DNA from 3 places in the Streptomyces profundus genome. Region 2 is predicted to be linked to each of the others. Evidence: riboswitches for the same ligand, from Rfam matches in the RefSeq annotation. Region 2 holds a riboswitch; each other region holds the start of a gene.

Region 1 (2,194 bases), 5.0 Mb from region 2:
CGAGGAACTCCTCGATGTCCGCGTGCCAGGTCTCCAGGTAGATACAGGCGGCGCCCTTGCGCCGGCCGCCCTGGTTGACGGCGGCCACCGAGGAGTCCAGCGTGCGGAGGAAGGGCACGATGCCGTTGGACTTGCCGTTGGTGCCCCGGATCAACGAGCCCCGCGCGCGCACCCGCGTGTAGGAGAGGCCGATGCCACCGGCGTGCTTGGAGAGCCGGGCGATCTGGTGGTAGCGCTCGTAGATCGAGTCCAGCTCGTCCAGCGGGGAGTCCAGCAGATAGCAGGACGACATCTGCGGGTGCCTGGTGCCGGAGTTGAACAGCGTGGGGGACGACGGCAGATAGGAGAGGGTGCTGGTCAGCCGGTACAGCTCGGCGACCTGCTCCAGGGCCTGCTCGGTCTCGTCCGGGGCCAGGCCGCAGGCCACCCGCAGCAGGAAGTGCTGCGGGGTCTCGATCACCCGCCGGCTGATGGGGTGGCGCAGCAGATAGCGGGACTGCACGGTGCGCAGCCCGAAGTACTCGAAACGGTCGTCGGCGCCCTCGTCCACGGTGCGGGCGAGCAGCGCGTCCAGCGCGTTCGCGTGCCGGCGTACGAAGGCCGCGGTGCCGTCCCCGATCAGGCCCTCGCGGTGGCCGACGGCGATGGAGTCGACGAACGAGACCGCGCCCTGCCCCGCGGCCTCCTCACGGATCGCCAGGGTGAGCAACCGGGCGGCCAGCCGGGAGTACTCGGGCTCCTCGGCGATCAGACCGGCCGCCGCCTCGATGGCCAACTCACGCAACTCGGCCTGGTCCGAACCGGGATGGCGGCCCCGTTCGACCGCGGCGGCGACCCGCGCGGGGTCGGTGGCCGGCAGATCGGCGGTGAGATCGGCCAACGTGCGCGTCAGCGCCGCTGTGACCGGCTCTGCGGGGGCGGCGGGTGCGATGGTCACTCGGTGCTCTCCCTCGTGTCGCGGTGCGCTCCACGAGCGGGGCGCGACGGATGCGGGCATGGCTGTGCCCCAAGGCAGTTCAGCCGCACCGCGTCCTTCGGCCCAGCCCGCGAGGCTTGGACGTGATCAGCCGTCGGCAGGCACTCGGACTCGTCAGGGCACGGCGAAAACCGGCCATGACACACCGTTGCGGGACAGTTCCGGACTCGCACCGGATTCCCCTGCGGCGACAGCGAGCACGAGCATACATCTTGTGCCGCTGCCCACGAGCAGCCCTATATGTTGTGTTCTCCGTCTCGTTGCGCGGGGAGTTCACCTGCGAACACCCAGAGCTTCACTCCCGGCACGGGCTCCCAGTCCCGCTCCGGCGCCCGAACGAAGCCCAGGCGGCGGTAGAGACGCATCGCCGTGTGCAGGTGCGACTGACAGGAAATCACGACACGCCGACGACCCGCCGACGAGGCTCGGCGGAGGCACTCCCGCACCAGCGCCTCACCCACCCCGTGGCCGCGACGCTCGGGCGCCACCGCCAGCATCCGGAACTCGGCCTCGCCCTCCCCGGCCACCTCGGCCAACTCCCCGCCCGCCACCGACAGGCTGACGGCCCCCCACAGCCCGCCCGGCCGGGACGGATCCTCGGCGACCAGCAGCTCGGCCACCTCGGCGCGCCGACGCACATCCCCGAGCACCGCCAGATAGGCGTCCTCGGGGCCGCTGACCAGCCCGTCCGCCAGATAGACCGCCGTGGTCAGCGAGGCCACGGCGGCGAAGTCGGCCGGCTCGGCCGTTCTCACCAACACGTTCATGGCACCAGTCTGCGTCCCACCACTGACAGTCGGGCCGGCGGGCGATCGCCGTCACTTCCGCCGCAGCACGAAGTAGCCGGAGTCGTCGGCCACCACCGAGTAGACCGTCTCCGGATACAGCCCCGCCGCCCTGCGCAGCATCGCGTCCCCGCTCATCCCCTGGCCGTAGTAGGCCAGGTACTCCGGCGCCGGGACCGAGGGGTCCCCGATCCAGAACACCCGGCAGCGGCCGGTGAGTTGGGCGATGGGCCGGACGTTGGCCGCCACCTCGGCGCCGTCGGGGACGGTGGCCAGCACCTCCCGCCCCGCGACCGCCACGGCCCCGGGACGGTACGTCTCGGACTCGGCGAGCGCCGCCACCGGCAGCGTGGGCGCGAGCGCCAGCGCGGCGCCCAGCAGCCCCGCGGGGACGAAGCGGGCCCCCTGCCGCAGCCAGACCCTCGGGGAGCTC
Region 2 (2,194 bases):
GCCGCCCCCACGGGCCGGCCGGCAGCCGCGCGAAGCCGACGCGCCAGCCGCCCACCGCGAGGGACTTGCTCAACCCGCTGGTGACCACGGTCTGTTCCCAGCCGAGCGTGGCCGGGCTCGGCACCGGCCCTCGATGGCCCAGCTCGGCGTAGATCTCGTCGCTGATCACCGTCAGGCCCCGGCGGGCCGCCACGGCCAGCACCGAGGCGATCCGCTGCTCGTCGGCGACGGTGCCGGTGGGGTTGTCCGGCACGGTCAGGACCAGCACCCCGGGGCGCGCGCCCGCCGCCTCGGCCCGGCGCAGCGACAGTTCCAGCAGCTCGGGCGCGGGGATGCCGCCGGCGTCCGCGGGGATGGGCACCTCGATCACTCGGCGGCCCAGCAGGGCGGCCTGCGCCGTGTAGGAGACCCAGGAGGGGCGGGGCAGCACCACATCCCCCTCCAACGCGGCCAGCAGGGCGAAGAGCAGGGGCTTGCTGCCCGGTGCGAAGAGCACCTGCTCGGGCTCGGTGGCCAGCCCACGGCGGCCGAACCAGCCGGCCGCCGCCTCTCTGGCCTCCGGCGAACCGACCACCGGCCCATAGCCGCTGCGGCCCGCGGAGGCGGCGAGCACCTCGGTGAGCCCGGGGGCGACGGGCAGCCCGGCCTCGCCGAAGCCCAGGTGGAGCGTCGCCAGCCCGGCCGCCCGTCGCGCCCGCACGGCCTCGTCGATCGCCAGCGTCGCGGAGTGCGCTGTCAAGGGGAACCACTCCTGTCCTGTGGTGGGTCGGCCGCCGGGAGCGAGGGGGCCGCCCCGGCACGGCCAGACGCGTCCGCCCATCCTTCCAGCCACCCACCCCCCGTCGGGGGCACCGACGCGCCCTCGTACGGGGTGAGTCGAAAGCCGCGTATCGCTCCCAAGCGCGTTGGTTACGGACAAACGGCGGTACCTGACAGGGGGGTAGGAAAACCCAACAGGGGTCCGCCGGGCGGGGATTCCCTGCTAATCTGTGGGGAAAGCGCCTGCGAAGTGGGGAAGCCGGTGAGAATCCGGCGCGGTCCCGCCACTGTGACCCGACGAAAGTCGGGAAGCCAGATTGCCGCTCGCAGGTATCACGCGAAGCCCACGAGGATGGAGCTGAAACGTCATGGGTTCCCTGCTGCCCTCACGACATCGTGCCCCGCGCCGCGCGCGGTGTCTCCCCCTATGCTCCCGCTCGTCCCCATCGGGCAGGATCCCGAGGTGAGGGCGCTGTAGCGCCGCACCTCCGTGCTTCCTCCCCCGGGCCGTGACAACCGGCCCTGGTGTGTTCCCGATTCACCTCATCCGGCGTTCCAGCATGCCGGAATTCAATCCGTGGCTCGATTCTTCGTCGAAGTCGAGTGGGCGAGACTGGGAAATTCAATGCGTACACAACCGGCGGGGGCTCCCCTGCTCGATTCCTTTCACATCTATGACACCACGCTGCGCGACGGTGCCCAACAGGAGGGAATATCCTATTCGGTCACCGAGAAACTCGCGGTGGCCAGGCTCCTGGACTCCCTGGGGGTCGGCTTCATCGAGGGCGGCTGGCCAGGCGCGTTGCCCAGGGACACCGAGTTCTTCCGGCGCGCGGCGGCCGGTGAACTCACCCTGCGGCACGCGGCGCTCGCGGCGTTCGGCAGCACCAGGAAGGCGGGCACCAGGGCCGATCGGGATCCGCAGGTGCGCGCGCTGCTCGACTCCGAGGCGCCCGTCGTCACGCTCGTCGCCAAGGCGGACCGGCGGCATATCGAACGGGCGCTGCGCACCGACCCGGCGGAGAACCGCGCGATGATCGCGGACACCGTGCGCCTGCTGGTCGCCGAGGGACGTCGCGTCTTCCTGGACGCCGAGCACTTCTTCGACGGCTACCAGCACGATCCGGACACCGCGCTCGGGGTGCTGGACGCGGCGGCCGAGGCGGGCGCGGACGTGCTGGTGCTCTGCGACACCAACGGCGGGAACCTGCCGCTGCGGCTGGCCGAGACGGTCGAGACGGTGCGGGCGCGGACCGGCCTGCGGCTCGGCATCCACTGCCAGGACGACACCGGATGCGCCGTGGCCAACACCGTCGCCGCCGTGGCGGCCGGCGTCACCCATGTGCAGTGCACCGCCAACGGCTACGGCGAACGCGCGGGCAACGCCGACCTCTTCGCCGTGATCGGGAACCTGGTGACCAAGCTGGATCTGCCG
Region 3 (2,194 bases), 2.5 Mb from region 2:
AGGAGCGTGGCCAGGGTCGCCAGCGACCGTTCGAGATCGTTGATCCACACGTTGCGGCCGTTGACCACGCCGGCGACCAACCGCTTCCCCGGCAGACCGCCGGCGGCTGCGAGATCCTCCAGGTTGCCGGCGGCGGACCCGGTGAAGTCGATGGCCAGGCCCTCCACAGGGGCCTTCGCCAGAACGGGCAGGGCCTCACCGAGGCGGTCGAAGTAGGAGGCGACCAACAGCTTGGGACGGTCCACCAGGGCACCGAGATCGCGGTAGGCGCGCGCCGCCGCGGCCAACTCGGCGGGGGTACGGTCCTGGACCAGTGCCGGCTCGTCGATCTGCACCCAGCCGGCACCCGCGGCGCGCAGATCGGCCAACACCTCGGCATAGACCGGCAGCAGGCGGTCCAGCAGGGTCAGCGGCTCGAAGTCATCGGCGACGCCGGGAGCGGGCTTGGCCAGCAGCAGATAGGTGATCGGGCCCACCAGAACGGGGCGAGCGGTCAGCCCGAGGGCGAGCGCCTCGCCCAACTCGGCACGTTGCCTGCCGGAGTCGGCGGTGAAGACGGTGTCAGGGCCGAGTTCGGGGACCAGGTAGTGGTAGTTGGTGTCGAACCACTTGGTCATCTCCAGCGGCGCGACATCCTGGGTGCCGCGAGCCATGGCGAAGTAGCCGGCCAGGGCATCGGCCTCGACGGCCGAGCGGTGCCGTGGCGGGATGGCGCCGACCATCACGCTGGTGTCCAGCACGTGGTCGTAGAACGAGAAGTCTCCGGTGGGGACCTCGTGCACGCCGGCGTCGGCGAGCTGTCGCCAGTTGGCTTGACGCAGTTCTGAGGCGGTGTCGAGCAGATCCTGGGCGGTGACGCGGCCCTTCCAGTACCCCTCGATCGCCCTCTTCAGCTGACGGTTGGCCCCCTGGCGGGGATAGCCGTACACCGTGGCCCGTGGTGCCGCGGCTGCGGACTCGCTGGTCAAGAAACTCTCCTTCGCGAGCATGTCTCCTGGCTGGTCTCGGCGACCACGCACGGGAGCGAAGGAGCACAGCGACCGGAGAACCCGGCGGAGCCGTTGCCACGGCCCGGGGCACTCGTCGTCAGCACGCAGACCCACCCACGAGGTCACCGAAACAACCGCGGGCGACGGTCGCCCACGGGCAGTGGCAGGTCTTCGGACTCGCGGGCACCCTCGGCCTGAACACTCAGGCGAAGACCTACTGGCCGTCGCTTCCCAAGCCCGACGGGCCCAGTGCGTATGACGGCGGTCGTTCCCACTCACCGCTGCGGGGCAGTCCCGGATTCCCACCGGGTTCCCTCTTACGACGTGCCTGCCTGGCGGACAGGACGAACCAACTGCGTCGGTCAGCCTAGCGCCTCCGCGCCAGCTGGCCAGAGGGCGTCGAAGCGCGGGGCGTCGGCCCCTGGCAGGCAGGAACGACGCCACCCCGGCGGATCGGGGCGCGGCTGCGGCTGCGGCTGCGGCTGCGGCTGCGGGAGAGCACACCGCTGACCGAGTCCCGCGTCGGGAAAGCACTCTCGTTGTACCGCCCCTTCGGCGAGATGCCGGCCGACCGGGGGCGGCCGATGTCGACTGGGGGCTTTCGGCACTCAGGGGCGCGGCGCGCAGGAACCGCTCGGGCGGCGGGAGGCCGCGTCCCCTCATCACGCTGGTGCCGGTGGGCGAACCGGAGGACCGGGACGGTCGCCTCGTACCAAGAATCTTCAGAATCATCACGCTCCGTAACCTAGACCCTTGTCACTCTCCGTGTCTAGTGGCACACTGAGAATTACTCAGCGCGACATCAGGCGAGGAGTCGGACCACCGGAGGGCACGCGATGCGTACGTTGTTCGATGACCAATCACCCCGCGTCCACGGCGGGTTCGGGCCGGACGGGGCCGGCGCGATGCCGATGGGGGTGGTCGGCCGAGTGCGCCGGGCCTTCCGCAGCCTCGCCAGGTGGTTGTGCCGCGGAGGGCCCGGGACGCTGAGGCGGCTCGGCCGGCCGGCATCCCCGTCCGAGGACGCGGCGCCAGCCGGCCGATCGGGCCCGTCAGTCGCGCGGGCGCAGGAGTTCCAGGTCGGTGCCCCAGGAGTCCAGCACCGCGTCATGGCCGGCGGCGCGGGCCATGAGCTCGACCTCAGCGAACAGCTCACGCTGGGTGCCGGGATCGCCGTCGGCGAGCAGGCGTCGCAGCAGCGGAAG

What was found. Region 2 has a riboswitch for cobalamin ahead of cimA (citramalate synthase). Riboswitches for the same ligand answer to the same signal wherever they lie in the genome.
Region 1: linked by a shared signal. The riboswitch ahead of K4G22_RS08590 (ribonucleoside-diphosphate reductase subunit alpha) and the one ahead of cimA (citramalate synthase) in region 2 are both predicted to bind cobalamin.
Region 3: linked by a shared signal. The riboswitch ahead of metE (5-methyltetrahydropteroyltriglutamate--homocysteine S-methyltransferase) and the one ahead of cimA (citramalate synthase) in region 2 are both predicted to bind cobalamin.

The regions. Positions count from the first base shown of each region.
Region 1 covers NZ_CP082362.1:2,002,373-2,004,566, reverse strand. The annotation lists gene K4G22_RS08590 (ribonucleoside-diphosphate reductase subunit alpha) at 1-937, opposite strand, end outside; cobalamin riboswitch at 1,056-1,219, opposite strand; gene K4G22_RS08585 (GNAT family N-acetyltransferase) at 1,213-1,743, opposite strand; gene K4G22_RS08580 (DUF2079 domain-containing protein) at 1,795-2,194, opposite strand, start outside.
Region 2 covers NZ_CP082362.1:7,001,247-7,003,440, forward strand. The annotation lists gene K4G22_RS29380 (pyridoxal phosphate-dependent aminotransferase) at 1-739, opposite strand, end outside; cobalamin riboswitch at 957-1,094, shown strand; gene cimA (citramalate synthase) at 1,385-2,194, shown strand, end outside.
Region 3 covers NZ_CP082362.1:4,539,918-4,542,111, reverse strand. The annotation lists gene metE (5-methyltetrahydropteroyltriglutamate--homocysteine S-methyltransferase) at 1-968, opposite strand, end outside; cobalamin riboswitch at 1,135-1,359, opposite strand; gene K4G22_RS20055 (hypothetical protein) at 2,042-2,194, opposite strand, start outside.